2 regions of the Ruminococcus sp. AF17-1AC genome follow, and region 1 is predicted to be linked to the other one. Evidence: riboswitches for the same ligand, from Rfam matches in the RefSeq annotation. Region 1 holds a riboswitch; the other holds the start of a gene.

The links. Region 1 has a riboswitch for thiamine pyrophosphate ahead of DWW81_RS06215 (energy-coupled thiamine transporter ThiT). Riboswitches for the same ligand answer to the same signal wherever they lie in the genome.
Region 2: it holds a riboswitch for thiamine pyrophosphate, as region 1 does, so the genes downstream of both, thiD (bifunctional hydroxymethylpyrimidine kinase/phosphomethylpyrimidine kinase) here and DWW81_RS06215 (energy-coupled thiamine transporter ThiT) in region 1, are expected to answer to the same signal.

Annotation. Positions count from the first base shown of each region.
Region 1 is NZ_QTWZ01000006.1:124,732-141,351, reverse strand. It holds gene DWW81_RS06265 (ABC transporter ATP-binding protein) at 1-450, shown strand, start outside; gene DWW81_RS06260 (ABC transporter permease) at 462-2,720, shown strand; gene trkA (Trk system potassium transporter TrkA) at 3,016-4,401, shown strand; gene DWW81_RS06250 (TrkH family potassium uptake protein) at 4,412-5,881, shown strand; gene DWW81_RS06245 (hypothetical protein) at 5,953-6,744, opposite strand; gene DWW81_RS06240 (helix-turn-helix domain-containing protein) at 7,021-7,347, shown strand; gene spoIIID (sporulation transcriptional regulator SpoIIID) at 7,471-7,737, opposite strand; gene DWW81_RS06230 (MBL fold metallo-hydrolase) at 7,947-9,533, shown strand; gene DWW81_RS06225 (nucleoside kinase) at 9,626-10,561, shown strand; gene DWW81_RS06220 (bifunctional diguanylate cyclase/phosphodiesterase) at 10,715-12,388, shown strand; gene DWW81_RS06215 (energy-coupled thiamine transporter ThiT) at 12,475-13,059, opposite strand; TPP riboswitch at 13,118-13,227, opposite strand; gene recQ (DNA helicase RecQ) at 13,339-15,624, opposite strand; gene DWW81_RS06205 (GGDEF domain-containing protein) at 15,876-16,620, shown strand, end outside.
Region 2 is NZ_QTWZ01000003.1:67,875-84,494, reverse strand. It holds gene DWW81_RS03205 (hypothetical protein) at 172-420, opposite strand; gene pyk (pyruvate kinase) at 449-1,867, opposite strand; gene thiE (thiamine phosphate synthase) at 2,067-2,708, opposite strand; gene DWW81_RS03190 (GNAT family N-acetyltransferase) at 2,731-3,201, opposite strand; gene thiM (hydroxyethylthiazole kinase) at 3,342-4,160, opposite strand; gene thiW (energy coupling factor transporter S component ThiW) at 4,160-4,681, opposite strand; gene thiC (phosphomethylpyrimidine synthase ThiC) at 5,003-6,316, opposite strand; gene thiD (bifunctional hydroxymethylpyrimidine kinase/phosphomethylpyrimidine kinase) at 6,313-7,116, opposite strand; TPP riboswitch at 7,179-7,285, opposite strand; gene DWW81_RS03165 (C40 family peptidase) at 7,457-8,425, opposite strand; gene DWW81_RS03160 (leucine-rich repeat domain-containing protein) at 9,095-10,258, shown strand; tRNA gene DWW81_RS03155 (tRNA-His) at 10,454-10,531, opposite strand; tRNA gene DWW81_RS03150 (tRNA-Arg) at 10,586-10,662, opposite strand; tRNA gene DWW81_RS03145 (tRNA-Gly) at 10,712-10,785, opposite strand; gene DWW81_RS03140 (VTT domain-containing protein) at 10,925-11,665, opposite strand; gene DWW81_RS03135 (hypothetical protein) at 11,679-12,221, opposite strand; gene DWW81_RS03130 (DnaJ domain-containing protein) at 12,228-12,851, opposite strand; gene DWW81_RS03125 (DUF5685 family protein) at 12,848-13,747, opposite strand; gene DWW81_RS03120 (ABC transporter ATP-binding protein) at 13,982-15,748, opposite strand; gene DWW81_RS03115 (ABC transporter ATP-binding protein) at 15,741-16,620, opposite strand, start outside.

The DNA.
Region 1 (16,620 bases):
AAGCACTTGGGTTATATCTTCCAGATGTACAACCTTATACCTAACCTGAATATCAAGGAGAATATCGAGGTAGGCGCATATCTTAGCGACAACCCTCTTGACGTTGACGACCTGCTTAAAACCCTTGGGCTTTACGAACATCGTCACAAGCTTCCTAATCAGCTTTCTGGAGGTCAGCAGCAGAGAACTGCTATTGGCAGAGCCATCGTCAAGAACCCTGATATCCTGCTCTGCGACGAGCCCACAGGTGCGCTTGACTACAATACCTCCAAGGAGATATTACAGCTTATAGAGGACGTAAACAAGAAGTATGGCAACACTATCATAATGGTAACACATAATGACGCTATCAAGCAAATGGCTGACAGAGTTGTAAAGCTCAGAGATGGTATGATAAGAAAGAATTATCTTAATGAAACTAAGCTCACAGCCGCAGAGCTTGATTGGTAAGGAGGGTCATCATGAAAAACCCTCTTATCAAGCGTTTGCCCAGAGAGCTTAAGGGCGAAATAGGAAAATACATCGTTCTGTTTTTGTTCATCACAATGATGATAGGCATAGTATCAGGCTTTCTTGTTGCGGCAGGCAGTATGTCTGTTGCTTATGACGAAAGCTTTGAGAAATACAATATCGAAAGCGGAAATTTTGAGCTTCTTCAAAAAGCCGATGATGATGCTGTCAAAAAGATAGAGAACGGTGAGGAGAAGATAAAGGTATATGAAAATTTTTATCTTGACAAAGAAACAAAAGAAGTTGACAGCACTATCAGGCTTTTCAAAAATCGTAAGGATATCGACAAGATATGTATAATGGACGGTGAGCTTCCTTCTGCTGATGACGAGATCGCTATTGACAGAATGTATGCTGACAATAATAAACTTAAAGTTGGCGACAGCCTGACGGTCGGCGGCAAGAAGCTTAAGATAACAGGTCTTGTTGCACTTTCAGATTACAGCGCACTGTATTCTAATCCGTCTGATATGATGTTTGACGCTTTGAAGTTCGGTGTAGCTATCGTTACCGATACGCTTTTTGACGATTATGGTGAGGCTGATCTTCATTACAGCTACTCATGGAAATATGATAAAACCCCGGCAGAAGATGAGGAAGCTCAGGATATGGCTGAGAAGGTCATGAAGCATATAAATGGAATCTCAATGCTCACTCAGTTTATTCCGGAATACTCAAATCAGGCGATACATTTTACAGGCGACGATATTAAGGGCGATAACACAATGATAACAGTTTTTCTTTATCTTGTTATGGTCATAATCGCATTTGTTTTTGCTATAACAACGGGAAACACTATTGCAAAAGAAGCAAACGTTATAGGTACGCTCAGAGCCTCAGGCTACACAAAGGGCGAGCTTGTTAGACATTATCTTGCAACGCCTATGATAGTCGTGCTTGTATCTGCCATTGTAGGCAACATACTTGGTTACACCTGCTTTAAGGATTTTGCGGTCAAAGCGTACTATGGAAGCTACAGTCTGCCAACATACAAGACGATCTGGAACGCAGATGCGTTTATAAAGACGACAGTAGTTCCTCTCATAATACTTTTCGTAATAAACCTTGTAATGCTTGTAAATAAACTAAGTCTTTCACCGCTTAAATTTTTAAGGCGTGATCTTAAAAAGCGTCAGAAGAAAAAGGCTTTTAAGCTCAACACAAGGATAGGCATATTAAAGCGTTTCAGACTTAGAGTCATCTTCCAGAACATTCCTAACTATATTACAGTGTTTGTTGGCATTCTTTTTGCTAATGTTATCATCTTCTTTGGCCTTGGCATGAAGCCTATGCTTCTTCATTATCAGGATATAATAGAAGATAATATGATAAGCAAATATCAGTATGTGCTGAAAATGCCTGTTGAAACTAAAACAGAGGGCGTAGAGAAATACTGTTCAGGCTCTCTTAAAACTGTCGATGACAAGCTCAAAGAGGAAACGGCAACTATTTACGGAGTTAAAGAAAACAGCAAGTTCGTTCATGCAGATATAAAAGACGGCGGAGCGTTTATCTCTGATGGTTATTCTCAGAAGTATAACATAGAGGTCGGCGATGAAGTGACGCTGAAAGAGTCTTACGGAGATAAAAAATACAATTTTAAGGTAGAGGGTATCTATGACGATCCTGCAACTATAGCAGTTTATCTGACAGACAGCGACTTCATAAAGACCTTTGAACTTGAGGACGGGTATTTTAACGGTTATTTCTCCAATACAAAGATAAAGGATATAGACGATCTGTATATTGCGACAACTATAACGAAAGACGACCTGACAAAAACATCACGACAGCTCATACTGTCTATGGGTTCTATGATAAGTATGTTTGCGACAGCGGGTGTTATAATGTTCATGCTAATTGTTTATCTTCTTTCAAAGGTCATAATAGAAAAGAACAGCCAGTCTATTTCTATGACAAAGATACTGGGTTACAACAACAGGGAAATAAACAGCCTTTATATAACGACTACGACCATAGTCGTTATAGCCTCAATGCTGCTGACTGTTCCTATAGTAAATGTCACTTTGAAGTATATATTCAAAGTTGCTTTCGCTCAGTATTCAGGCTGGATGCCATATTATGTGCCAGCAAAAATATTTGTTGAAGTGCCGTTGCTCGGTATCATTTCATATGCGGTAATAGCATTTATCCTTACAAGACGTGTAAAGAAAGTACCTCTTGATGAGGCACTCAAAAATGTAGAGTAATTCTTCCAAATCATTCTTTCTTAATTGAGCTGTGCTGTCGGTATGTATCGGCGGCACAGTTTTTTGTGTTTTTTTATAACTTTTTTTGAAAATCGCTAATTTGGAAAAATGAGTTAGGCAATCGTCGTAAATTTTATTAATATCTTTACTATACTTTAACATATTATTAACAGCATAGTGATACATTATATGATATGGAATTATACGCTTTTGATGATCAGGCTCTGCTTAATGAAGAGAAGAAGTGCAGAGAACTGCTGTGAATGACAGTATGTCATTCGGTGGGAGGAAAAATATGAGTAAACAAAAGAAGCCTGCAGGCGGTTTGAATATTATCATTGTGGGCTGCGGAAAAGTAGGCACGACCCTTGTTGAACAGCTTGTGAAAGAGGGTCACGATATCACGATAGTTGACAAGAATGCAAAGAAGATACAGGAACTCAGTAGTCTTTATGACATTATGGGCATCGTAGGAAACGGCGCAAGCTTTAGCGTTCAGCAGGATGCCGGCATAGAGAACGCCGACCTTATAATTGCTGTCACAGAGTCTGATGAGCTTAACCTGCTTTGTTGTACACTTGCCAAGAGAGTAGCAAAGTGTTCGGCTATAGCAAGAGTAAGAACACCTGATTACAGCAAGGAGATAGTCTATCTAAGAGAGAAGCTTGGTCTTGCAATGGTCATAAATCCTGAGCTTGAGGCTTCAAGAGAAGCGTCAAGAATACTTTGTCTGCCAACAGCTCTTGAGGTAAACACCTTTGCGAATGGTCAGGCGGAGCTTATAAAGTATAAGATACCTGAGGGCAATCCTCTTGTCGGCACTACGATCGCTGAGCTTAGCCGTAAAACGGCAACAAGCCTGCTTATATGCGCTGTTGAGAGAGAAGGGGAAATATATATTCCATCTGGCGATTTCACAATGAAAAAGAATGATGTTATCTCATTTTGCACCCAAAGAAATTTTTCAAGAACGTTCTTTGAAGATCTCAGTGTGAAGACAAATCAGGTGAAGAACACAATGATAATAGGCGGTGGCAAGGCGGCTTATTATCTTGCAAAACGTCTTATTGGCATGGGGATCAACGTCAAGATAATCGAGAATGACAGACAGCGCTGTGAGGATCTCAGCGTGCTTTTGCCAAAGGCGATAATAATAAACGGTGATGGCACTGACGAGGAACTTCTGAAGGAAGAGGGCATAGAGTATGCAGAGTCATTTGTGGCTCTCACGGGAATAGACGAAGAAAATATCCTGCTCACTCTTCATGCAAGACAGGTGTCAAATGCTAAGACTATCACAAAGATAAACAGGATAAACTTCAAGGACGTTATAAGCAGACTGGACCTTGGAAGCGTAGTATATCCAAGATATATCACCTCTGAGGCGATAATAGCCTACGTCCGTGCGAAGAACGAATCGGGAGATAGCAATATCGAAACGCTGTATCATTTGTTCGATCATAGAGTAGAAGCTATCGAGTTCAAGGTGGATCAGGAGTCAGAGGTCACAGGTGCACCGCTTCAGGCTCTTGATTTAAAAAGACATTTGCTTGTAGCGTTCATAAACCGAAACGGCAAGATCATTATCCCGAGCGGTCAGGATACTATAGAGAAGGGCGACACTGTAATGGTCGTCACTACTCATACGGGATTTAACGATATCACTGATATTCTGAAATAGCGGAGGAAATATGAACAGCTCGATCATTCGATATATTTTAGGAAACGTTATGCGAATGGAAGCCTGCTTTTTGCTGCTGCCTTGCATAGTGTCGCTGGTTTACGGGGAAGGCGTGGGACTTTATTATCTTGGAACAGCCATTGTGTGCCTTGCTATTGGTGTGGTAATGGCTTGGAAAAAGCCTAAAAACTATGTGTTTTATCTCAAAGAGGGTTGTATAGCAACATCTTTGAGCTGGATAGTTATGAGCCTTGTTGGGTGTATGCCTTTTTGGATAAGCGGAGAGATACCAAGCTTCACGGATGCTATGTTTGAAACAGTTTCCGGCTTTACAACAACTGGTGCTTCGATCCTTACCAATGTTGAGGCGCTTTCTCATACTGCACTTTTTTGGCGAAGCTTCACGCACTGGATAGGCGGTATGGGAGTTTTGGTGTTCCTGCTTGCTATCATACCGCTGAGCGGTGGCTCAAATATAAATCTTATGAGGGCGGAAAGCCCTGGACCATCAGTGGGCAAGCTTGTTCCGAAGATGAAATATACCGCAAGGATACTTTATATAATCTATTTTGGCATGACCATATTGGAATTTATTTTTCTTATTATCGGCAAAATGCCTGTGTTTGACAGCATTTGTACAGCCGTTGGAACGGCAGGCACGGGTGGTTTTGGAGTCAAGAACGACAGCCTAGGAAGCTATTCGCCATATTTGCAGTGGGTGGTTGCCATTTTCATGATACTGTTTGGCGTGAATTTTAACGCATACTATTATATTATATACAGGCATTTTAAAAAGGCATTCAAAATGGAGGAAGTACGGTGCTATTTTGCTATAATCCTCATTGCCACAGCTATAATATTCGCAAATATCCTCGACCGCTGTGTTAGCATTTTTGACGCACTCACAAAGTCAGTCTTTCAGGTGGCGTCACTAATTACAAGTACGGGCTTTTCAAGCACTGACTTTAATCTGTGGCCTCAGATATGCCGGACGGTGCTTGTACTTATAATGTTCATAGGAGCTTGCGCAGGCAGTACGGGCGGAGGTATAAAGGTATCAAGAGTGATCGTGCTTTTCAAGACAATGATAAAGGAGCTTCACTCATATATACACCCAAAGAGCATACGAAAGGTAAACCTTGACGGCAAACCTGTTGAGCATGAGATAGTGCGTTCTATAAATGTTTATATCGTAACATTCGTGATAATTTTTGCTTCATCAGTTTTTATGGTGGCATTTGATGGTAAAGATCTTGTAACAAACTTTACTGCTGTGCTGACAACCATCAATAACATGGGACCTGGTCTTGCGGAGGTAGGTCCAACAGGCAACTTTTCAAACTTCTCTGTTTTTTCAAAGTTCGTTTTCATGTTCGATATGCTTGCAGGCAGATTGGAGCTTTTCCCTCTGCTGATACTTTTCCACCCCTCTGCATGGAAAGATCTTATCTCTAAAAGGGCGGAAGCAAGAAAATTCTGATAACATAAAAAGGACTGCATCTCGACCCATTCAGGGACGATGTGCAGTCTTTTGATTTTCTATAAGGTATGTTATTTAAAGAAAAACCCTGCTGTCATGTCAAGATAATTTCCGCCGCTGTAGTTTGGATACTGCTTCTCGACTTCTGCCTTGAAGCTTTCTGCGCTTGTGCAGTTTGCAGCAATGGATTTGAGGTTTTCAAGATAGTCTATCTTTGTCTGAGCGTCTTTAAGATCCTCAGGTGTGTAGTGGGAAGTGAGTATAAGGTCATAGCCCTTTGCGATATAGTCACGAAGCTGTGCAATTATTGCGTCAGCGTGACCTGCCCCTGCAACGATAGAGTGGCAATCGTGACCGAGCATATGAGTGTAAACTGCATTTATCTCAGGTATCTCAACGTCAAATGCCTCAGAAGTCTGCTTGATAACAAAATCAATGCCGCCGATAGCGATCTTGCCCTCGCCGATAACGTTCGTTATCTTGTGAACTGACTTGTCGAAAATATCGCCGAATGCGCCTGTGAAGTTGTTGATAAGAGCCTTTCCACCACCGTTTTCTGAATATTCCACAGCGTTCTGTGTTGCATACTTAGGCACGTCAGGCAGGAACGTTGCGCCTGCGCCGTGATATGCCACCAGCATACCTTCTACCTCAACGTCCTTGAGATAGTCTGCAAGCTCGGTATTGTTGTCAAAGAAGCAAGGTGACTCGATAACGACAGCCTTGCCGTTTTTCTCGACGATAAAAACTTCGTTGTCGATAAAATCGTTGGTCTTGTAAGTGTGAAGCTTTATGCCACCGAAATCGTAAACGTTCACTTCGCCTTTTGCGAGCTTAACAGATGTAAATGTATTTTTGTTCATAATATATTCCTCCTAAAGTTTTGCGTTTGGATTTGACTTTCGGAAGAACAAGCGCTTGATCTCTTTCCTTGACTTTATCATATCACAAAGTTTTTACCTTGAAAAGTACGCACTTTTTTGTAAGGTAGTTACCAAAAAGTAAGTTTTGCGCAAAAACGCTGTTTTTATGTAAAAACAAAATTGTAAACATTATATGAATAAAACTAATGTTGCTTTTGGGCTTGTAATATGCTATAATGAATGTAACATTCTAAATGAAACAATTGAGGTGATAATATGCTGAGAAAAGAAGATCTGCCTGAATGTCCTATAGCAACAACTGTGCAGCTTATCGGCAACAAGTGGAAACTGCTTATCCTGCGCAATTTGCGTATGCGTCCATGGCGGTTTAATGAGCTTCAAAAGTCACTGACAGGTATAAGTCAGAAGGTGCTTACGGAAAATCTCCGTGCAATGGAATCAGACGGGATAATCGTTCGCACTGTTTATGCAGAAGTGCCGCCGAGAGTAGAGTATTCGCTAAGCGACCTTGGCGAGACCATGCGTCCTATTTTAGACGCTATGGAGAAGTGGGGAAATGAATATAAGGCATCATTTAATTGAATTATAATAATATACAGAATAAGTAAAAGCAAAAGACTGCATATCGACCTGAAAATGGTCGTAATGCAGTCTTTTGTTGTAAGATCAAATTGTAAATTTAAAAATACTAGCTTTTTACGCCTGTTATTTTACAGCCTTTTTGAACTGCTGTTCATATTTATGCTTGGTCGCTATTCCGCCTCTTATATGTCTTTCACGTTTGTTTTCCTCAAGGACCTCTTTTACGCTTTTGAAAAGCTGAGGAGAGATTTTCGGCAGACGTTCTGTCAGATCCTTATGTACTGTGGATTTGCTTATGCCAAATTCCTTTGCCGCACAGCGTACCGTGGCTCTGTGTGCCGCAACATATTCTCCAAGCAGCACACATCGTTCCTTTTCGGATCCATTCATTGTTCACACCCCATTAAATTTTTCTGTAGTAATCTATATGCTGTTGCTTACCTCATTATTACTTGACGTTCTTTCAGACTTTACAAAATAATTGCCGATAATCAAATATTTTTATGCAAAATGCTTGAAATCACACTTGGAATGTGCTATAATGTAAGTGTGATAGAGATACTGTCACAGAATATGAACGAAACGAGGGGATAAGGGCAATGAAACTTAATTTTATCGGTGCAACACATGAGGTAACGGGAAGCTGTACATATATAGAAGCCTGCGGAAAGAGATTTCTGGTGGATTTCGGAATGGAGCAGGGCGTTGACTATTTTGAAAATGCGAAGATACCTTGTCCTCCTGGAAATATAGATTTTGTATTGCTGACTCATGCTCATATAGATCATTCAGGTCTGCTTCCACTATTGGCGGCAGGCGGCTTTGCTGGACAGATACACGCAACGGAGGCCACTTGTAATTTATGTGAGATAATGCTGAGAGATTCAGCGCATATTCAGGAGTTTGAAGCAGAGTGGAGAAGCAGAAAGGGCAAACGTAAGGGCACTGGCGAGGTGTCGCCACTCTATACTATGGCAGACGCAGAGGCGGCTATTGCCTGCCTTTGCCCACACCCATACAGTGAGGTGACGGAGATATCCGAGGGCATAAAGGTACGCTTTATCGACGCAGGTCACTTGCTTGGTTCATCAAGCATCGAGATATGGCTCACAGAGAACGGTGAAGAACGTAAGATCGTATTTTCGGGAGATATAGGAAACCTTGACCAGCCTCTTATCAGAGATCCGCAGTATATAACGGAGGCAGATTATGTTGTAATGGAGTCCACATACGGTAACCGTCGCCATGATAAGCCGAAGGACTATGCAAAGAGTCTTGCAGAGGTCATTCAAAAGACCTTTGATAGGGGAGGAAATCTTGTTATACCGTCCTTTGCAGTGGGCAGAACTCAGGAACTGCTGTATTTTATAAGGCATATCAAGGCGGAGAATATGGTGACGGGTCATGGGGATTTTCCTGTGTATGTGGATTCTCCGCTTGCTATCGAGGCAACGCAGATATTCAATAAAAACAAAAATTCCTGTTTCGATGAAGAGGCAATGTCCTATGTGAACAAGGGCATAAATCCTATCACTTTCAGCGGACTTAATATCGCTGTCACAAGTGACGAGTCAAGAGCCATAAACTTTATCGACACGCCTAAGATAATAATTTCCGCAAGCGGTATGTGCGAGGCAGGCAGAATAAAACACCACCTCAAGCACAATTTGTGGAAACCTGAAAACACTATACTTTTTGTGGGCTATCAGGCTATGAATACCCTTGGAAGAAGTCTTGTGGAGGGTGCAAAAACTGCAAAGCTTTTCGGCGAGGAAATCGTTGTCAGGGCTGAGATACTGGTGCTGCCAGGCGTGAGCGGTCATGCTGACGTTGATGGTCTGGACAGGTGGATAAAAAGCTATGAAAAGCCGCCTAAGAAAGTCTTTGTCAACCACGGCGAGGATTCTGTTGCCGAGGCGTATAAGGAGCATTTGCGTAACGATTTCGGGCTTAACGCCTTTGCACCATACAGCGGTGCGGAACTTGACCTTATAAGCGGCGAGTTCAAAAACACGACCCCTATAAAGATAGTCAAGAAGACAGGTGCGTCGCCTAATTATCAGCGTCTGCTCAGCGCTCTTGACAGGCTGACGGCTTTGGTAAACAAAAGCTCAGGTCTTACGAATAAAGATCTTGCAAAGCTCACTGATACCATAAATAATATCTGTGCAAAGTGGAACGATTAGCTTTTGCTGTACATATAATATGAGATACAGGGCAACACTGCACGCTTTATGTGTGGTGTTGCCTGACGCATACGAAAGGAACAAACCACACAATGAAAAAGATACACGTCAGTGCTATAAACAGAAAGGTCAGAGGTGACGAAAAGCTTTTTGTTGAAGAGTGCGACAGAAAATATAATGAAAAGCTCGTTGCCATTGCAGACAGCATCGAGGAGCATCAAAAGGAGAAGCCTATATTGCTTTTGGCAGGTCCGTCAGGGGCGGGCAAGACCACAACAGCGTTGAAAATAGAGGAAATACTTGACAGCAGGGGGATACACACCCACACTATCTCTATGGACGATTATTTTCTGCCTTCTGACAGCTTCACCGCTGTTATAGGAGAGGACGGCAAGCCTGACTATGAATCTCCTGACAGGATAGACAGAAAGCTTCTCTATGAGCATATGGAAATGATAAACAGTGGCGAGGAGGTAGTTCTGCCGAAGTTTGAATTTTCAGAACAATGCAGGCGTGATGGAGAAAAACTCAGACGAAACAAAAACGACATAGTTGTTTTTGAGGGTATCCATGCCCTTAATCCAGAGGTCACAGGTGCGGCTGGGGATTATGCAAGATGTATGTATGTCAGTGTAAGAAGCAGACTTGAATTGAAAGACGGTGAGCTTCTGCATCCTTGCTATATCAGGCTTATGCGCAGACTCATAAGGGACGGATTTTTCCGTGGCAGAAGTGCAGCGGAAACACTAGATATGTTCGACAGCGTTGAGGCTGGTGAGAACAAGTATATAATGCCATACAAGCACAGGGCTGAGTTTTCAGTGGATACTTTTCACGCTTATGAGCCTGCCTTGTATAAGAACTATCTTTTGGATACACTGCGACGTGAGAGCAGGAGTTATAAGGATTTTGAACGCTTTTTGCCTATGCTAAAAGCCCTTGAGGAGATAGAGCCGGTGATGCTCGAAAGTGTGCCTGTAAATTCCCTTGCAAGGGAGTTTGTAGGTGAGAGCAGCTATAGCTACTAAGACGATAAAACGCCGTCGGAAAAGGACGGCGTTTTGCTATGTTTGCTTGACTTTTTTTATAAAAAGTAGTAAAATGAAATAAGGTAAGTATAGGTATTTTTGAAAACGTTTTCCTGAACGTGATCATTGAATAAAAAATTAGTGGGGATAAAAATGAATTTTGATAATGATTTGATGCTTTTCTTCCGAACGATATATGAAGATTCGGCAGATATGGACGAATGCAGTGCCAAGGTGAAAAGTGCTGTGGCTGCTGTGGCAGACAAGCTTGACATCGTCAGAGCGGAGCTTGCAGTGAAAATGCCTGCAACAAAGCTTTGTGAGGATGGAGCAGATATGCTCATGGTGCTTTATGACAGAGAGAAGGACGTGGAAAACGAGCCTTTTGAGGCAAGTTTTCCTTTGTTTGAAGGCGGCTTTATAACAGTGACCTTTTATTCTGGTAATTCCAATGGCTTTGATAACGAGCAAAGGAATATCGTAGAGATAATTGCAAACACCGTGTTTATCCAGTTTAACAGGGTAGTTATGCAGGAGCTTGTTACTCATGTTATAAAAACGGATATCGAAACAGGTGCAGCAACTTTAGACGCTTTGATAAACTATGCCGGTATGCTTATAGCGCAAAACAGGATAGAGGATTTCAGTATAATTTTTTTCAATATACATAACTTCAAATATGTAAATAAGGTATTAAATTACGAACAGGGCGACGTTGTTTTGCGTAATTATACAAAGACTATATACCGAAATCTTTCAGATGGTGAGATGATCGCAAGACTTGGCGGCGATAATTTCGTTATGCTTGTAAAGAACGAATCGCTCAGAGAATATATTGATATGCTCAGCTTTATGAACATAAGGTATGACGATGGCAAAGTATCAAAGGATTTTATTTTTAGTGCAACCATCGGATATTCGTCAACTGTGGGTATAAGATATCCAAGAGAAGTAATGGCTCGTGCAAGCATTGCATATGCTGCTGCAAGACGAGTTGGCGCAGGCCATGTAATGGAGTATTCCGAAAATATAAAACAAGAACTGATGAAAATTCAGGGAGTGCTGTCAAACTTCATGGCTGGGCTTATGGCAGGTGAGTTTGAGGTGTATTATCAGCCAAAGGTACGCATCGAAACCAAGAAGATATTTGGTGCAGAAGCCCTTGTACGTTGGCATAGAAAGGGAAGGTTATCAGCACCGGTGGAGTTTATTCCGCTTCTCACGAATGACGGAAGCATAATAAAGCTTGACTACTATGTGCTTGAAGAAGTTTGCAAATGGCTGAGAAAACGCATAGATATGGGTTTTGAACCTTTGAGGATATCAGTGAATTTTTCGAGGAAGCACCTGGAAGAAAAAAATATGATAGGCAATATAGTTGCCTTGATCGACAAATACGAGCTTGATCACCAGCTTATAGAAATAGAGCTTACTGAAAGCGAGGATTATCAGAATTTTGAGCTTATCACAGAGATCGTGAATGGTCTGAGAGCTAATGGTATCGTCACATCTATGGACGATTTTGGTACTGGCTTTTCATCGCTCAATGTGATAAAGAACGTTGATCTGCAGGTAATAAAGATAGACAAGTCCTTTATTCCTCTTGAAAAGGATTATGAGGGCAAGGATAAAGATCTTATAATGTTCTATTACATTATAAAAATGGTTAAAAAGCTTGGCAAGGAAACTATCGCCGAGGGAGTTGAAACTGAGCAGCAGCTTGACTATCTCAGAGAAGTTGGCTGTGATGCCGTTCAGGGCTTTGTATTTGACAAGCCTCTGCCTGCGGCTGAGTTTGAGAAACGTCTTGCCTGCGGTTATAACTGATAAATAAAAGGACGAACATTTTGTGTTCGTCCTTTTTTTGCATGAATGAAAACAGCCGCAGACTGCCAGCCTTTTGCAATGTGTGATTATTTATCCTGTGTGGAAAGTATCTTTCTAGTCTGAGGTATCTCGAAAAGTGCAAACGCACCGATAGCTGTGAATATCATTTCAGGAAGCATATATGAGCCGTTGTAAAGCAGGCTGTAGAGTACGCTGTTGTCTGTTGAGAAGCCGTCCCACAGTGCGCCGAATGACTTCCAGATAACAACGCCGCTGATGAAGTGGCAAACAAATCTCAGGAAAACTGCTATCATCGTTCCTGTTATCCAGCCCACTGCGCCTTTCTTTCTGAAAATTCCTGCCACACCGAGAACTGTGTAGGCTGCAAGATAGTCAATGAATATGCAGGCAACGAGCATTATAGGAGAAAGTCCCCAGCCGAAAAGTCCGTCTGTGATACCCTGAATGAACTGAATGAGAGAGAAAACAAATGCCGCTCCAAGACCCTTTGCTACGCCATGCTTAATGCTGAAAACGGCTATAGGAAGCATGGAGAGCAGTGTGATAGAGCCGCCCCAAGGGAGCTTGTATACTCTGATAAAGCTAAGCACTGTTGCCAGTGCCACCATTACTGCACCCTCGACCAATGTGAGTGTTTTTGAATTTTTCATATTATACCATTCCTTTCTGCGTACAAAAAATGCGTATGCCTGATAAAAGGGCACACGCATAGATATACACACTATTTTCCTACGCTGGCATTACCCATATCAGGTGCGGTCAGAACATCAATTTGCTCTTTCTCAGCCGAAAAGCATTCAGCTCCCGTGTCGTTTTATGTACTATTGTTATTATACTGCTTTTTTCGTGGGTTTTCAATAGCTTTTCTGATTTTCCCCACCTAAATTGTATGAAAACATAAATATTTGTCACAAAACCGCATTTTATTATTAGTTTTGTACATCTTTGCTGAGTATCTCCTCTATGTTCTCAAAAATAAATTCCTGCGCCTGCTTTGGAAAAAGTATCGTCTTGTAGCTGTTTCCAAGCTGTGATATTTTTTCACGCTCTATTATTCCTGCTTCGGGGGAAAGTATTGTAGTTTCAAGAAAGCCCCTGCCGTTTGCACCGTCTTTTGCAAGATAATTTTCACCTATGAGCCATTCTTTTATGGCAAGTTTTATGCTTCTTATATCGCCGTCTGTGCCGAGCTGATAGAAAATGCTGTCGCATACCTCTGAAAGAGTCATATCCTGTTCCTTGCCTGAAAGCTCACCTGCGTGGGCAATTATATATTCCTTTGTGCTTTGACCGCCAACCGCATTTTGCTTTTGCAGATAGCCCTCTGGGATATATTTATAACCCGAAGCAGCGTCAGGATTTTCCTTGAGATATTTCTGTATCTCAGCTACAAAGTATCTTCCATAACGTTCCTGCTTTGACTTTCCCACCCCTGAGATATTCAAAAGCTCCGTCTGCGTCTTAGGAAGCTTTATACACATATCACGCAGTGAAGCGTCTGTAAGAATGATATATGCAGGCAGACTCGCCTGTGTCGCAAGCTTGCTCCGCACAGCTCTAAGCCGTCCGAAAAGCTCCTTGTCGAATGTCGTAACTTCGTCTCTGCCGATCTTTGTGACCGTTTCGCTCTTTGGCTTTTTCTTTGGTAGGCGTATTGTAATAGTCTTTTTGTCCATTAATATCTCTGCAGACCTTCTTGTAAGGGTAAGCACAGAAAAATCCCCGTGTGAAGTCTGTGTGATGTAATCATCAGCTTCAAGAAAAGCTATGAGCCTGCGGATATAGACCTGCGTGGAGTCTTTCATTATGCCGTATGTCGAAAGCGTGGAAAGATCAAAGCGCTTTACCTTTTCGGTGTCTGAGCCTTTAAGTATCTGTGCTATGACACCTGCTCCAAAAGAAAGGTTTCGCTGGTGAAGTCTATAAATGCAGGAAAGCACTTTTTGGCAATCTACAGAAACGTCAACTTCTTCTGTTTCTCCGAAATCACCCAAACAGCCTGAACAGTTCTGACAAGGCTTGTCCTGCTTCTCACCGAAATATCCAAGGATAAACTCTCTCAGACAGCCGTTTGTGTTGCAGTAATCGGTCATCTTTTTCAGACGCATAAGATCACGTTTGCGTATCATTTCAAGAGTGTCATCGTCAAGGTCGGGATTGTCATGAGAATTGTTTATAAGAAACTTGTTGGTCACAACGTCCTGACCGCTGTAGAGCAAAATGCACTTTGCTTCGTTTCCGTCACGTCCCGCTCTGCCTGCCTCCTGATAATAGCTTTCAATATTCTTAGGCATATTATAATGTATGACATAGCTCACGTTTGATTTGTCTATTCCCATGCCGAAAGCATTGGTCGCCACCATGACCTGGACACGGTCAAAGATAAAATCGTCTTGATTTTTACGCCTTTCCTCATCAGAAAGTCCTGCATGATAGCGTGAAGCGTTGTAGCCGTCGGCACAGAGCTTTTCACACACGCTCTCAACATTTTTTCTTGTGGAGCAGTAGATTATTCCGCAGTTGTCCTTGTATTTCTCAACTATCCTCACTGTTTCACTGTATTTGTCATGAGGGTGAGAAACGCCAAAGTAGAGATTTTTTCTGTCAAAGCCTGTGGTTATGGTGAAAGGGTCACGGAGTTCAAGCATTTTGATAATGTCCGCTTTTACTTCTGCGGTGGCAGTGGCGGTGAATGCACTGACGATAGGGCGGTAGGGAAGTTTGCCGAGAAACTCGGGTATCTTCATATAGGAAGGTCTGAAATCTTGTCCCCACTGAGAAACGCAGTGGGCTTCGTCCACCGCAAGCATGGATATCTTCACCGACGAAGCCAGTGACAGAAACGATCCTGTCATCAGCCTTTCAGGTGCAACATATATTATCTTGTACATACCACGGGCGGCGTTTGATATAGCTATTTCATACTGTGCCGCCGTCAGTGACGAGTTCAGATACGCTGCCCTCACTCCTGATTGTATCAGCGAGTTCACCTGATCTTTCATAAGGGATATGAGAGGCGAAACAACTATGGTTATCCCGTCAAACATAAGGGCAGGTATCTGATAGCACATAGATTTGCCTGCGCCTGTTGGCATAACTCCAAGGCAGTCACGCCCTGCAAGTATGCTGTCTATTATCTGCTCCTGACCATTTCTGAACTGAGAGTGTCCGAAAAAGTCCTGAAGCACTGAATACTTATTGCGAAAATCTGTCATTTTATCCTAACTTTCCATTGTGTGTATGCTTATATTATACTACCAAAAACCAGCTAAGTCAAACAGATATACAAAATTCCATGCACGATTTTGTAACATCTTTTCCTTAGTCGCTATTGTAATTTTATCGGGATTATGTTATAATAGGCTTGATAAATAATTAGTTATAAAAATATAAAAAATTAACAAATCTCCAAAGGAAGGATTGTCTGAACACAGTCGTATATTCAGGCATGGTGAAGATCATGGATATGGAAAATAAATTGTGGCAAAGCTATTTTGGTGCTGTCTGGGGAAAGGTTTGTTCAATATGGCACAATATCGGCGGGTTTGTTATGGACGAGAAAAGCGGAGAGTTTTATGCCGATGAAAACTGTCGTGCTCTTATGGGACTTAGAGAGAACACAGATTATGACAAGTTCAGAGATATAGTTGCATTGAACGGCGGAGGACGAGATCTTGGCCTGCCGTTGTGTATAGAACTTCTTGACACTCCAAGTGGCATTACCGCCGGAATAGTGTATCTGTCGAAAGAATATATGTCAAAAAGTGTTTTTGAAGGGATCGACATTATACCACAATCAGAGCTTGTAAGACTTCTTGATGGAATGACACGCTCATCATTGCTTGCTCTTGTAAGATTTGATGGAGCAGGGAAGCTTTTGGATTCAGACTACTGCATAGGGGAGGCACTTAAGGCGGCTGTTGCGGTTTTGCCTGAAAATACTGTGACGGCATTCAATTCAGACGGTCAGTTTTGGATATATGTTCCACGCTTTGGAGGTAAGCCTGAGGAGTTTGCTGACAATATACGTAAAGCGGTGAAGGAGTGTTGCCTGCCAGATGAATTTGGAGTGAGATCGTCTTCAAATCATTCGCTGTCTGTGACGGCAGGCATAAGCAGCGGCTTTGAAGTGCCAGCAAGACTCATGCACGCAGCAGGCTTTGCACTCTATGAAGCTAAGGCAAAGGGTGCAGGCAGTATTTGTTGCTTTG
Region 2 (16,620 bases), on a different contig from region 1:
TAAGATTTCGGGCAGCACATATTACCTCAATATTCAGTATTGCATACCTATTAATAATACTACCGCTCGTATGTTAAAATAATAACATACTTCAAAATCAAAGTCAAGTCACATTCAGAAATATTACTCTTACGCCATACTTCTTTCATATGTTAGAATCGGTTACCCAATTCACGGAAAATTATTTGAATAAAAAAAGTGATCGCCTACAAAAAGCTCAAACATTTTTTGCAACAAAAGCGGTGCAGAGCATTCCGCTCCGACACCGCTTTGTGATTTATTTTTTGCAATTCTTCTGTTGCTTTTCTGCACCGCTTGCAGGCTTACACCTATCAAGGCTCTCTCCGCAGACCTTTTGCTCGCTTCACTCGTGGGTGCTTTTACTTTGTGTTGGTGATTTGCTCGGTATGGCGCTGCCATTCCTCACTCCTCACTCCTCACTTAAAAACTACGCTCTCTCGACTTTGAGCAGATTTGTCGTTCCGCTCATTCCAAGCGGTACTCCTGCTGTAATAACGACAAGGTCGCCCTTCTTCAGATAGCCAAGCTCCACAGAACGCTCCAGAGCGTGTCTGATGAGTTCGTCAGTGTTTGTTTTCTCTTCGATAACGCCTGCTCTGATACCCCATGAAAGGCTGAGCTGATGATATGTTGTATCGTCAGTTGTAAGTGCGATTATAGGACAGTTCGGACGGAATTTTGAAAGCGTTCTTGCTGTTGTTCCGCCCTTTGTTACTGTCAGGATCGCTACAGCATTAAGGTCATGGGCAGTTGTAACAGTAGCGTGTGAGATAGCATCAGTGATAGATGAATTTCTCTCGTCTGCTCTTTTCTTGAAACGTGAGATATAGTCGATATCCTTTTCGGTCGTTTCTGCAATAAGGCTCATGGTCTTGACAGCCTCAACAGGATATTTACCCGCGGCAGTTTCCCCTGAAAGCATTATAGCAGACGAGCCGTCATAAATAGCGTTTGCAACGTCGGTTATCTCGGCTCTTGTAGGACGTGCGTTTGTTATCATAGACTCCAGCATCTGAGTTGCTGTGATAACGTTCTTGCCTGCGTTGTAGGCTTTTCTGATAAGCTCTTTCTGGATAGCAGGTATCTGCTCGAAAGGTATCTCAACGCCCATATCACCTCTTGCTACCATTATTCCGTCAGCAGCGTCAAGGATCTCGTCAATATTGGCAACACCCTGAGCGTTTTCTATCTTAGCGATGATTCTAGGATTGAACCAGCCAAGGCTCTGGGTAAATTTTCTAAGATAAATAACGTCAGCACCTGTTCTTACGAATGAAGCTGCGATATAGTCAAATCCCATTTTTGCGCCAAATTCAAGGTCAGACATATCAGCGTCAGAAATGTAAGGCATAGAAAGGTTTACGTCAGGAACGTTGATACCCTTGTGGTCGGAAACAACTCCGCCGTGGATTACTTCGCAAACGATGTCAGTGCTGTCAACTCTGGTAGCTTTCAGCTCGATATTTCCGTCATTGATAAGTATTCTAGTGCCTACAGAAACGTCCTTTGGAAGCTGTGGGAATGTGATAGAGCAGATAGTTTCGTCGCCCTCCACTTCTCTTGTGGTAAGTGTGAATGTATCGCCGTCCTTGATAGTAACAGGCTTGTGATCCTTAAAGTTTTTAAGTCTTACCTCAGGTCCTTTTGTATCAAGAAGAGTTGCAATATTAACGCCAAGTTCTTCCCTTAGCTTGCATACAGTTTCAAAGCGAGCCTTATGAACACTGTGGTCAGAGTGTGAGAAATTGAATCTCGCAACGTCCATGCCGTTTTTCATAAGCTCACGCATAATGTTTTCGTCATCTGTGGAAGGTCCGATAGTGCATACGATCTTAGTTTTTTTCATTTTTACTCTCCTAACATACATTGCTATTTCAACGCATTAGCATTTTAATCTAAAAAACAAAGCTTTTTCATTTATTATAACCGATTTTAACTTAATCGTCAATAGCGCAATGTATAATTTGTGTAAAATCGAAAGACAATATCAGACATTTGTTTTAAAACAAAAAACGGACGATATCAATAACCGCCCGTTCAACATCTTATCTTCCGAAGCAATCCTCGCAAAGCTCACGAAGATCCTTTGCCGCCTTTTCAATATCAGGCTGAGAAACCACCGCAGAAACTACCGCAGCGCCGTCAATACCCATACCCTTAAAGTTCGGCACAGTTTTTTGATTAACTCCGCCTATTATTACGATAGGGATATCCACAGCGGCTCTTATTTCTACAAGTTGTTCCTTTGTGACAGCTCTTGCGTCTGTCTTGGTGTTGGTGGCATACATTGCACCAACGCCAAGGTAATCTGCACCGTCTGCCTGTGCTTTTTTAGCTTCTTCAAGAGTTGCCGCAGAAATACCTATTATCTTGTCCTCACCGAGGATTTTTCTTGCAACTGCACACGGCATATCGCTCTGTCCAAGATGAACGCCCGCACAGTCAACAGCCTGTGCAATATCAAGTCTGTCGTTGATGATAAGCGGCACATTGTATTTGTCCGTTATCTTTTTTACTCTGACTGCAAGCTCATAGAATTCTCTTGAAGTGCAGTCCTTCTCTCTTAGCTGGATAACTGTACAGCCGCCTTTTACGCCCTCCTCTACCGACTGCTCGATAGTTTCGCAGGACATAAGCCCACGGTCAGTGCAGAGATAAAGCGTGTAGTCAATTTTCGATTTGTCCATTTTTTTACCCTCTTATCTTTTATCATAAAATAACTTCCATACCTGTCTTGTATGGCTTCAACCCTGCTTTTTCGTAAAATTTTCTTGCCGATGGATTGCACTCCCACACGTTGAGAGTAACATTATAACAGCCCTGCTCCTTAGCGAATTTCTTCACTGCCTCGTAAAGTACCGAGCCGATATGCTGACCTCTGCATTTTTCATCAACACACAGATCGTCGATATACAAAGTTTTTATATCCGTGAGAACATTGTCGCCCTTATGCTCCTGAAACACACAAAAAGCGTAGCCCTTCATAACATCATTTTCATCAACTGCGGCAAATATAGGCTTAGTTTTATCCTTTAGCATATCCTTAAGCTCGTTATCAGTATACTTTTTCGCACCCTCTTTAAAAAGGTCAGGTCTGCCCTGCTGATGAACTCTCTCTACCTGATAGAGCAAGCTGTTCATTTGCGGTATATCCTTTTCACAAGCAAATCTTACGGTCATTTTTCATTCTCCTTTGTATGAAAAAGTATAATATGCAGTGCAAACGGACGAACACTGTTCGCCCACGCAAGCAACATCACCACATAAAATTTAGTGGCATCACATTGATATGATACCACTAGATCTGAAATATTGCAATACTAAACTTCTTCTATCTTAGCCTTAGCCGCAAATACCTGACTATTCATTTTGCTGATTGCGTCAATGATAGAAATATGGAAGCTTCCTGAGCCTATCTCTCCAGCATTTTCATATGCGAACTCGCCTGCTATGCCCATGCTTGCAATGCCTGTTACAGCGGCGGTATACATATCGTCGCAAGCACCTGCGAATGAGCCTACAAGTCCTGTTGTCATACAGCCTGTGCCTGTTACCTTTGAAAGATATGGGTGACCGTTTGATATCCTTGCGACTCTTTTTCCGTCTGTTATTGTATCCACCGCACCTGTGATAGCTGCAACGCAGTTATACTTTGCGGCTGTTTTTTTCGCAACGGAAACAGGGTCGTTTTTCTCGTCAGCTTCCGAGGTGTCAACACCCTTTGTGGAAACTTCTAGTCCTGCAAGATATGACATTTCAGAAAGATTTCCTCTGAGTATGCTTATCTTCACATTTTCAAGTATACGCTTTGCAGTTTCATTTCTGAAATTTGATGCTCCTGCTCCAACCGGGTCAAAAACTACAGGAACGCCAAGCTCGTTGGCTTTCTTTCCAGCAGCTACCATTGACTCGACCGTTCTTGCATTGAGAGTACCCATGTTTATAACGAGAGCCTTTGATATAGAAGTTATATCTGCTGCTTCTGCGATATCGTCTGCCATGATAGGTGAAGCACCAATGGCGAGAATGCAGTTTGCAACGTCATTTACAGTAACATAATTTGTGATACAATGCACCAAAGGGCATATATCTCTTACCTTGTCTGCTGCTTTCGCACAGCTTTCAATTATAGAACCCATTATGCTCTTACCTCCTTTGAGAAGCCAAGGAAATTATCAAATACTTTTGCCTTTTTAAGAGCTGTAACGATAACGATAGCAAGAACTGTACCGCCTGCACAGCTTACAAAGAAAGGCAGGATATAAACTGTTATTGCTGCGGCTGGTGCGCCAACGAGAAATCTGGCAACAGGATATGCAAGAAGTCCGCCGAGGACTGATGTGCCGAAAAGCTCGCCAACATAAGCGGCAGGGAGCTTCTTTATGTACTTATAGAGCATACCTGCAACGAATGCGCCAACCATTGAACCCGGGAACGCAAGGAGAGAGCCAAGTCCCGGAAGATTTCTGAGAAGTGCGGCTGTGAAGCCAACGCCCACTGCCCATGCAGGTCCAAGGAAAACTGCACCGATTATGTTTACAAGGTGCTGAACAGGTGCGCACTTTGAAGCGCCGATAGGGAACGAAACAAGCGAGCCTACCACTGCAAGGGCTACCAATACTGCTGCGAATACCAATTTGTGAATGTTTGTCTTTTTCATTTTTATTCCTCCATATCGTATCGCACCGCCGAACGAAAAAGAGCAAGTTATCCAGCGGCGCACAGACCGTGGCTATGCTATCCGCTCACGATCTGACGTAAATTATTTTCGGTCGGTGCTCCATTGCACCCTCTCACCCCGAAACACGGGTTCCCTCGCTGAATACTTTTTATGAAAAAGTTCGCAAGACGCTCCTCTTGCACATTACATTCTTTTTATATCTGCTCTCATGCAATTGTCCGATTTTTTGTACAATTGTCGAGCTGACATTCAATTTTTATATCATGCGGGCGAACGCTGTTCGCCCCTGCATCGAGTTTTCTACTTCTCTGAGCAGAATTTAACCTCTTTGCCCTCGAGTATCATGTTTGTTGTTCTAACGGCACACATCTTGCCGCACATTGAGCAGGTATGTCTGTCGGCAGGTGGGGTCTGCTCAAAGAATCTTCTTGCCTTTTCACCGTCAAGTGCTATCTCGAACATTTCGTCCCAATCCATTTTGTGACGTGCTGCTGCCATTTTATCGTCCATATCTCTTGCACCCTTTACGCCCTTTGCGATATCTGCGGCATGGGCTGCTATCTTGCTGGCGATAATGCCCTCCTTAACGTCGTCAACGTCCGGAAGTCTGAGATGCTCGGCAGGAGTAACATAGCAGAGGAAGTCTGCACCGCTTGCTGCGGCTATTGCTCCGCCGATAGCTGATGTGATATGGTCATAGCCAGGTGCGATATCTGTTACCAGAGGTCCAAGTACATAGAAAGGTGCGCCGTGGCATATCTTCTTTTCCATTATCATATTTGCGGCGATCTCGTTCATTGCCATATGGCCAGGACCCTCTACCATTACCTGAACGTCCTTTTCCCACGCTCTCTTTGTGAGGTTGCCAAGCTCGATAAGCTCGGAGATCTGAGCGGCGTCGGAAGCGTCTGCAAGACATCCCGGACGGAGTGCGTCGCCAAGTGAGATAGTAACGTCATACTCTCTGAGTATTTCAAGCACCTCGTCATAATACTCAAAGAATGGGTTCTCATTGCCTGTCATCATCATCCATGCGAAGAGCAGTGAACCGCCACGGGAAACGATATTCATTTTTCTTCCCTCACGTCTGAAAGCTTCGATTGCACGTCTGTTGATACCTGCGTGGATAGTCATAAAGTCAACGCCCTCTTCTGCATGGGCTTTTACTACCTTAAGAAAGTCCTGAGCGGATATCTCAAGGAGGTCTTTATCAAGGTAGCCGATAGCGTCATACATAGGAACAGTGCCTATCATGGCAGGCGACTTTGCTACTAGCTCTTTTCTGAAAGTATTGGTCTTGCCGTAGTTTGACAGATCCATGATAGCTTCAGCGCCGAACTTGATAGCCATATCCACTTTCTGCATCTCAATGTCATAATTCTTAGAGTCCCCTGAGATACCGAGATTTACGTTTATCTTAGTTTTAAGACCTTTACCGATACCCTCGGCAGAGAGAGCAGTATGGTTCACGTTGGCAGGGATCGCCACCTGACCTGCTGCAACAAGAGCCATAAGCTCGTTTACATCCATATTTTCTTTTTTAGCCACTGTTTCCATTTCAGGGGTAACGATACCCTTTTTAGCGGCTTCCATTTGAGTTTTATAATTTCTCATAGAACAGTTCCTTTCAAGTCGTAATAGTCATAAAAGTGATTAACGGGGCTATGTCCTTTGCCCACTGTGAATGATTTTTCTATTGCCTCGGTGATATAGTTTTTCGCCTTTGTTACAGCAGAGAGCATATCCATACCGTGGGCAAGGTTTGCAGTTATGGCAGATGACAAAGTACAGCCAGTGCCATGGGTATTAGGCGAATCAACACGCTTGCAGGCAAGCTTATGAACGCCCTCTGGGGTACAGAGATAATCCACAGCGTCGCCGGTGAGATGACCGCCTTTGACGAGGACGTTTTTTACGCCCATATCCATTATTATCCTTGCGGCTTTTTCCATATGGTTTTCATTCTTTATCTCCAAGCCTGAGATAGCTTCGGCTTCGGGGATATTCGGTGTAAGGAGCGTAACTATAGGAAAGAGCTTTTCCCTCATGGTGGAAACAGTTCCGCCCTCAGAGAGAGCGTCTCCGCTTGTAGCGACCATGACGGGATCGCAGACGATAATACTTGGTTTATACTCATTAAGCTTATCCGCAACTGCTGAAATAATTTTGGCAGTTGGGAGCATACCGAGTTTTACGGCATCGACGTGGATATCCTCAAACACAGCGTCTATCTGTTTTTGTATCTCCTCAACGGGTACGTTGAAAACAGACAGCACACGGGTAGTATTTTCAGCGACGACAGATGTAATAACGCTCATGCCGAAAGTTTCATTAGCGCTGAAGGCTTTAAGGTCGGCTTGTATACCTGCGCCACCGGAGCAATCCGAGCCTGCCACTGACAAACATTTTAACATACTTTATTCCTTTCTTATGGAAAAGGGGAAACAAAAAAACCTCCTGACCATGCAGGAGGTAAATTTACACAAAACTTGCTTCCTACACTGGTCTTGACCAACAGGTTCAAAGGGTCAGGTTTTACCTTCTCAACCCAGCGTTTTCGCTTGGGTCCCCCTGCAAACTTTATTCGATTTTTCGCAGTTTTTCTGCTTTTTTATTATAACACTGGTCAGCGAGATTGTCAAGGAAAAATTGTGCAGATATCGCAAGTATTATCGAGCAAACAAAATCGGGCTGTCGAGGGCGCCAGCCCCTACAGTTATTCGACAGTTTGTTATGCCGCAAGATCGCTCTGCATTACAGTATTCTCCTGATAGTGTTTATCTTTCCGCAATACTTGATATTTGCAAGCGGCTGTATTCTGATCCCATAATATGTACTCATGGCATGGACTATTTTCCCACCGCCTATATACATTGCTACATGGCCATAGTTATTACAGATTATCAGGTCGCCTGCTTCTATATTCTTCAAAGACACTGCTTTTCCCATTTTCGCCTGCGAATATACGCTGTTATACATATTCACACCGGCTTTTCTATAGGCTTGCATTGTCAATCCACAGCAGTCCGTTGCCTTATACTTTGTTCCGCCCCAGACATATCTTCCGCCGTTCATGCTTGCGGCATAATCAACGGCTGTTTTTATTCTTGCTTTTCTCTCAGGTGTACGCCTCACACCTTTTCCTACCTTGACGTACTTACCCTTATGATCGCCTTCATTGATAAGGACATAATTTGCTCCGCCGATATTCTTGTTCTGACCTGCCACACGCTTATTTTTATCGGTAGTAAGAGTACCCGACACAGCCACAGAGGCTTTTGTTTTTGAGGATTTCTTGAACTTACCGTTTTTAAAGCTATAAAGCTGAACGTTTTTATCTATATAATAGTATGTTTTTGCTGCTGTCTTTACGTTGAGGACCGATGACTCTGACTTGGCACTGCCGTTTACCGCTTTGACAGTGACTTTATATTTTGTGGAAGCTTTAAGATAAAGCTTGCCGTCATCGGTTATATTTATATAGTTATCCTTTTTAAGTGCCTGCCATGTATATTTTCTTACATAGCGTCCGTTTACATATACCTCAAATGTAGTCTTTGAGGAAAAGCTGGTGAGATTTTTTACTCCTGCTTCTATTTTGTTTGAATACGCTTGTCTTTTTATCAGAACAGGTTTTGTCATCGAGTCAGCAGCAGAAGCTGTTATAACATTCACATAAGTCTTAGCGGATCCCTGCGGTGCAAATGCCACAAAGCTTATCATTATAACTGATGAAATTATCACTGCTGTTATTTTTCTTATTATGTTGATAACGGATCAGTCCTTTCCAGTTTTTGTATTCATGTACTTATACGATTTCATGTATATTATTATACATCGTTAATTATTACAATCTGTAATAATTAAGTTTCTATTTTGTAAACCTTTATGATAGTATTATACATTTTTGCTTATTGTTAGTATATTAATCTCCTATTTTAATGCAGTTGTTGGTGTTTTCTTTCATTATCATGAACGGCATATCATTTTTTATTAACATTATATAAATATAATTTATGACAATCTTACAAATATAAGAAAAACATCATCCTATGGTTTGGTCGATTTAATCAAGCAAATTCTACAAATTGGTATTAGTCTTTTGCATCATTTGCGAAAACGTTTGCTACTATAAAATTACAGCATTCTCAAAGATTGAGAACGATATGTGAAAACTAAAATTATTTCGCGTAAATTAATTGTGAAAAGTGACAAAAAAGCCGTTCACAATCAGTGAAAAAGTTCTGAAAATTAATTTTTTATAAATAAAATATTGCGAATACCATTGACAAACATAGTTTACTGTAGTATAATTTCATTAGAAAATACAGAAAACGTTTAAGTTCAGTTACGAGGTATATATTTATAGTGGGTATAATGGAGGTCACGCTGATGAAAAGCATTAATTTTATGGGCGACAATGGTTTCAAAAAAGCACTTGAGAGCGTTGGTGTAACTGCAAGTAGCAGTATCAGCAGCGAGAAGATCTCGGGCTGTTTTAAATATGTTACGGCTGACGATATGTGTATTATCACTGGATACTGCGGTGACAGCCATATCGAAGTGCTGGAGCTTCCTTTTGAGCTTCGTGGCAAAAAGGTCATAGCTGTTGCAGGCGGTGCTTTCGCACATCTTTATGACCTTAAATGTGCTGTTATCTCAAAGGACGTTGTTATCATCGGAAGAAAAGCATTTTACAAATGCTGTTCACTGGTGAATGTGACTATACCTGAGAGCGTAAGGTTTATTGGTGAGATGGCATTCTGCGGTTGTGAATCTCTGAGATTTGCGACTATACCTGATGGTGTGGAAAGGATACTGCCTTTCACATTCTACAATTGCGACAGTTTGGAGAGAGCTGACCTGCCTGAGAGCATCAGAGAGATCGGTGAGTCTGCATTTGGTTTCTGCTCTTCAATGAAAGAAATTTATCTTAATGAAAATATAGTTTCCATAGGAAACGGAGCTTTCCAGAACTGCATTTCTCTTAGAGAGCTTGAGATACCGACAGCTATGATCGAGATCGCAGAGAATGCTTTCACATTCTGCTCAGGTCTGGAAGCGATCTCTATACCATTTGGAATCGAGGCTGTTGGCGACTACGCATTCTTCGGCTGCTCTGCTCTGAAAAAGGTTGAGTTCGCAGGATCTGTAAGAAAGATAGGCGAGTGTGCATTTGCACTTTGTGAGAAGCTCGAGAGCGTTTATCTTCCTGATTCCGTTAGCAGGATAGGCAAGAGAGCGTTTGCTCAGAATACCGTAGTTAAGACGGTGAGAATATCAGGCAAGATCGCTTATGTTGGAAGCGAGGCTTTCCGTGGCTGTAAGACTTTGAGAGAAGTTGTTATCCCATCATCTGTGAAGAAGCTTGGTGCAAAGGCTTTCGTGGATTGCTCTGAGTTAAGAAGCGTTGTTATTCAGCATGGTGCCGATGGCATTGCGGAGGACGCTTTTGAGAGAGGTGCAGCCTTGATCACTGCTGACGCTGTTCCTGCACTTGATGACGAAACATTCAGGATAGCCGAGGCTGTTTACAACAAAAATTTCGCTTTATAAAATATATAACCTCTGGATCTGGGCGGCAGCTTTTAAGTTGCCGTCCTTTTTCTGTCTATTTGCAGGTGGGATATAATGATCCAAGTCGTTAGGATATAGGTCATTGTCGGTGGTACATAAAAAACGAGCGACCAAAGGTCGCCCTGCGATATGTAAACAAAAAAATACGCTCTGCTTAACGCAGAACGTATTCAGTGGGGTGGGTAGTGAGATTCGAACTCACGGTCTTCAGTGCCACAAACTGACGCGTTAGGCCAGCTACGCTATACCCACCATACATATTAGAAGAAAATACTCGCAGCAGATTTTCATCTGGAACGAGTTTAATGGTACGCCATACTGGATTCGAACCAGTGACCTACCGCTTAGAAGGCGGTTGCTCTATCCAACTGAGCTAATGACGCATACTGTACTCATTGATATCTCAAACTCGGATAAAAGTTTAAGATATATTGGAGCGGGTGATGGGAATCGAACCCACATGACCAGCTTGGAAGGCTGGAGTTCTACCACTGAACTACACCCGCATACTGCCTGACCAGGCTTTTTTGGTGGTCTTTCAAGCTTACCGCTCAATCAACGATATTTATTATACCACTACAAGAGCCTTTTGTCAAGCACTTTTTTATATTTTTTTCATCTAATCTCAACTTTGTGCAACTTTGCTTATTTGTTCTTCTTATGTTGTTTCATTTTATTCACTATAACATCTTTAAACAAAAAGCCAACGATACCTGCTACTAGAGCTACTCCAAGCACCACAAGTGCAACTGTGAAGTTACCGCTTTTTACATTGCTCCCCAAAATCGTGGAGAGCATTATTGCTGGAAGTCTGCAAGGCATGACATAATAGAAAAAATCCTTCTTGCTTATGGGAGTCAGGGGAACGATATATGAGATAACGTCCTTGGGTATTCCCGGTATGAGATAGAGGATTATAAGGATAACGGTTAGCTTTTTCTCATTTTGCAGGAATTTGAATTTTTTTAGCTGTTTCTCGTCAACAAAGGCTTCCACTATCGGTCTGCCAAATTTTTTCACAAGCACGAATATTGCCATTGTGCCAAGGAGCGTACCTAAGAATGATAGCAAACCGCCCCAGAACCAGCCGAACAGCACTCCACCCACCACTTGTATAGGCGGTATGACCGCTATGACCACTTGAAGAGCTTGTATGAAAGTAAAGATAAGCACTCCCACAATGCCACTGTAGTTATCTAGTTTACGCTCCAAGGCCGCAATGCCTGCCTCGCTGTGAAGCGCTTTTATAAGAGGTATACACGCCACTGTAGCCATTGCTATGACCGCTATTATTGCAACAAGGCTTATTATCTGTATTTTTTTCTTGTGCCTTGCAGTTTGTATTTTCGCCTCGTTTAATATTTCTTTCTCTTGTTCTTCGTTCATAAAAACGTCACCGTCATTTTCTTCTGAGTATTTTTTTTCTAAACCAATTTATGTACATATCTGTCAACTGTGTGAGGGCATAGTCATAAATAAAGAAAAACAGGTTTGCCGCCGCCCACAGAACAAGCACGGCATACTTGCCAAACATCTCCATGCCCTCGAGCATATCCACCGAAGTAAAGATATACTGAAAAGCCAAAAAGAATATGACTATCGCCACATTGAACACTGCGAGCTTTATTGCCCACACCAACAGGCGGTTTTTCTTTTGGTCGAGATAATATTTAAGTATTGGATAATACCCCATGAACAATATGAAAAGCAGGGTTGCTTCGTAATTTGGGGTCACGAAAATGCTCAGCAGGCTCACTGCACAATAGGTGGCTATCGCCCAGTTTTTATCCACCTCCACTATCATCACAACCATCATGAAGCCGGCGAAGGTAGGGATAGTATAATCCAGCATGGGCAAAAAGCTGCTTGAAAACATCAAAAGCAGGCAGACAGCAGAGCATATGCCGCCAAGTGCCACTCGAAAAGCTATTTTATTTCTCATGGGTCTTTAGCAGCACGGTATAAGGTCGCCGCCCATCATTTCACAGCAGCAGTCTGCACAGCAAAGGGAGGAACAGCAGTCAGGACCGCTCATGCCGCCTGCTCGGTAGCCTTGGGTTGGGTTGCCGCTCATATAGCCGCTTCGCTGTCTGTTCATTTGTGCCAGCACGCTTTGATACTCCATATTATTAGGGTCGAGCTGGACGGCTCTTGTGAAGTTGTTATAAGCCTCATTGAGCCAGCCTCTGCGGTGGCAGATAGTGCCTTTGAGGAAATACCACTCGGCATTTCTTTCGGAGGAGGACACGTTATCAAGTATCTGGTCTGCCTGTGTGTAGCTTCCGCTTTGGATAAGGCTTCTCAAATAGCCTGAGTCAAAGCCCTGTGAGGAGGCATAGCCGTCATAGCCGCTTTCTGCGGACTGGTATCCTCCGCCACGTCTTGAAGTCATGATCTGATCGTAGGCGGCGTTTATCTCGGACATTTTCTCCTCAGCTACGTCAGCCAGGGGGTTATCCTGATACTGGTCGGGGTGATATTTTTTCACAAGCTCTTTATAAGCTGATTTTATTTCAGCGTCTGAAGCTGTTGGGGATACACCTAAAATTTTGTAAGGGTCTTTGGAGATCATTGATCGTTATTTCCTTTCCTGTTATTGCGGAATTTTCCGCTTCTTATTTGAGTATAGACATTTTTAAGTCCAAGATACACGATATTATCAAGTATATCACGATATCTTTTAAGATCGAGCTTCACATAGATATCTGCCATTTCCCCCAGTGTGAAGTTTATGCTGTCATCGCAAAAGGCGTGAACTTGTTTCAGATAGTCCGCATTTATGCCCTCGGTGGTTGGAAATTTTGCAAGGAGCGGATTGTAGCTTTCACTCTCGTGGTCGTCGGGCAGATCGTCAAGAGCGTCGCAGATATAGATAAATCTGCCGAGGAGGTAGCCGAATCGTTCAAGGAGCGGTCGGCGTTGGTCATGCTTGCTTGTAAGTCCGCCTGCGACTGCTTGCATCATAAGTGCGGTAGGCTCGCAGGCAAGGTCTATGCCTGCTGTTTTTTCACGCTCTATTTTATTTTGCAATTCCATTGCGTTTTCAACGGCAGGGGCAAGATCCGGATAAAGGCGAGCCGCTTTCTTATAGGGCTTTTTGAAAAAAGGCAGAAGAGCAAATGCGGCAAGCTTGCCTTTTAGCCCTTTATCGGCTATATCGTCACGGAGCTTATGATATGTGAGTATCACGGCGGCTGAGGACGTATATTTAAGATTACAGGTACACTTTGCGCACATAGTCTTTTTAAGAGGGTGTGCGATACAGCGTTGCTTTTCTGCGTCAAGCTTTACTCCCCTCACAGAGAGATCCATAAGGGAGAGAAATGCGAAATCATAGCTAAGGGTAAAGCGTGTCACAAAGCCATAGCGCCTGCCCATATCCTTACAGAGTCCGCAGTAGACAGCTTTATAGATATCATATTCAAACATTCGCATATAGGGTTTGAAAGGGCGGACATATCCGAACATAGGCACTCCTTAGGTTTTCGTTACTATACATTATAAAACACGATTGTGTATATCCCGTGAAATATATAACATTATACAACAATTTTAAGATAAAAGTCAATAATTTTTATGATAAAAATAAGGGTGGGGTAATGGAGGGATCGAAAAGACGGACGGGATAAAAAAATAGGGCAAAATACAAAAGGGCGACCAAAGGCCGCCCCTACATCAGGTTTTTATAAACAAACGCCGGGATCAGGTCACAGCAAACTGTGAGTTATAGAGATCGGCATAGAAACCGTTCTTTGCCATAAGCTCATCATGACTTCCCTGCTCTACTATGTGTCCTGAATCCATTACTATGATAGTATCTGCGTTCTTGATAGTAGAAAGTCTATGGGCGATTATAAAGCTCGTTCTGCCCTGCATCATTTTCTCAAAGGCACGCTGTACCAATATCTCCGTACGGGTATCTATAGACGATGTAGCTTCGTCCAGAATGAGCATTGGCGGCAGAGAGAGCATTACTCGTGCGATACAGAGAAGCTGTTTCTGTCCTGCGGAGATAGTGCTGTAGCTGTCTGAAATAACGGTATCATAGCCCTTTGGCAGACGCTTTATAAAGCCGTGACAATGAGCTGACTTGGCGGCGGCTATCATTTCTTCCTCGGTGGCGTCAGGCTTGCCGTAGCAGAGGTTCTCTCTTATGGTGCCTGTTTTCAGCCACGTTTCCTGCAAAACCATGCCGTACATACTTCTCATGGAGTCACGGGTACAATCCTTTATAGGCTCGCCGCTTATGCGTATCTCGCCGCTATCGGTGTCGTAAAATCTCATAAGGAGATTTATCATGGTGGTCTTGCCGCAGCCTGTTGGTCCTACGATAGCTGTACGCTGACCGCTCTTTACATGGAGGTTAAAATTCTCGATAAGCTTCACATCAGGCACATAGCTAAATGACACGTTGTCAACGTCTAATGTGCCGTCAACGGAGGTAAGGACAGTAGCGTTAGGGCTGTCAGGTATCTCCTCTGTTTCGTCTATGACCTCAAAGACACGCTTTGCAGAAGCGAATGCACTTTGAAGCTCGGTGATAACGCCTGATATTTCATTGAAAGGCTTTGTATACTGATTTGCATAGGTGAGGAAACAGCTAAGGTTACCAACTGTGAAGCCCACGCCTTTTATTACGGAGAATGCGCCTACGATACCGACAGCCATGTAGACAAGGTTGTTTACAAAACGTGTACAAGGGTTGGTGAGTGAGGAGAAGAATGTGGCGTTAAGTCCAACTTTTTGGAGTTTCAGGTTCACTTCTTCAAACTGCTCCTCAGCTTCTTCCTGATAGCCGAATGCTGTTACTACCTTCTGATTGCCTGTCATTTCCTCAACAAGGCTGGTCATATCGCCTCTTGCAACTGACTGCTGGTGGAAAAGCTTGAATGTGTTCTTGGCGATAAATCTTGCGACAAATAGGGAAAGCGGAGTGAGGATAACCACGATAAGAGTTATTTTCACGTTGATGGAGAGCATGAATCCAAGTGTACCGAAAATTGTACACACGCCTGTAAAGAGCTGTGAAAAGCCCATGAGAAGTCCGTCTGACACCTGCTCCAAGTCGGAGATTATACGGCTGATTATATCACCGTGAGGGTGGGAGTCGATATAAGAAAGTGGTAGCTTTTGGAGCTTTGCGAAAGCATCGTTTCGGATATCTCTTACCACGCAATAGGTTATCTTATTTGTACAAAGTGACATGAGCCACTGGGCAATGCCTGTTACGGTGACTGTTACGCCAAGCTTTATTATTATATTAATGATGCCGTCAAAATCAACAAAGCCCATTTCTACGATAAGGTCAACGGCGTTGCCGACGAGGATAGGTGCATAAAGTGTGGTGGCAACGGTTATGACCGCAAAGACCATGGACAGTATGAACAGCCACATATGCGGTTTTGCGTATTTGAGAAGCGGTCTGAGAGCTGAGGTATCAAGCTTGTTTTTTGTGCTTTGCTTAGCCATTTGCCTGCGCCTCCTTTTCTGAAAGCTGTGAAAGGCATATTTCTTTATATACCTCGCAGCCGTTATAAAGCTCTGAATGAGTGCCGATACCTGCTATTTTACCATCGTCAAGAACGATTATCTTATCGGCACTTTTTATAGATGAGATTCTCTGTGAAACTATGAAAACGGTCATGCCGCTTGTTTTTTCGTGGATAGCTTTTCTGAGCCTTGCATCTGTGGCAAGGTCAAGGGCGGAGGCTGAGTCATCGAGAATGAGTATCTCAGGATCACCAACCAATGCTCTTGCAATGGTAAGTCTTTGACGCTGACCGCCTGAGAGGTTTTTGCCCTCCTGCAAGATCATTTCGTCAAGCTTATCAGGCTTTTTCTCTACAAAGTCTTTTGCCTGAGCAATGTCAAGAGCGTTCCAGATATCCTCGTCCGTGGCGTTTTTATCACGCCACTGCATATTGTGTCTTATAGTACCCTTAAAGAGGACAGCTTTCTGAGGAACAATGCCTATCATACCTCTGAGCTGTGAGAATGGGTACTCTTTTACGTCAACGCCGTCAACAAGGACTTCGCCCTGACGGACGTCATAAAATCTTGGTATAAGGTTGATAAGAGAGGTCTTACCTGAGCCTGTACCACCGATTATACCGATAGTTTCGCCTTTCATGGCTTTGAAGCTTATATCCGAAAGAGAGTCGGCTTCGGCTGATGCGTACGAGAAGAAACAGTTCCTAAACTCTACGCATGGGGCATTACCGTCAGTTGCGACAGGCTTATTATCCTTATCGGATACACTTGGCTCGACTGCGAAAACGTCGTTTATTCTGATAGCAGAAGCCTGCATTTTGGTGATATTTGTAACGAGTATCGCCATAGCA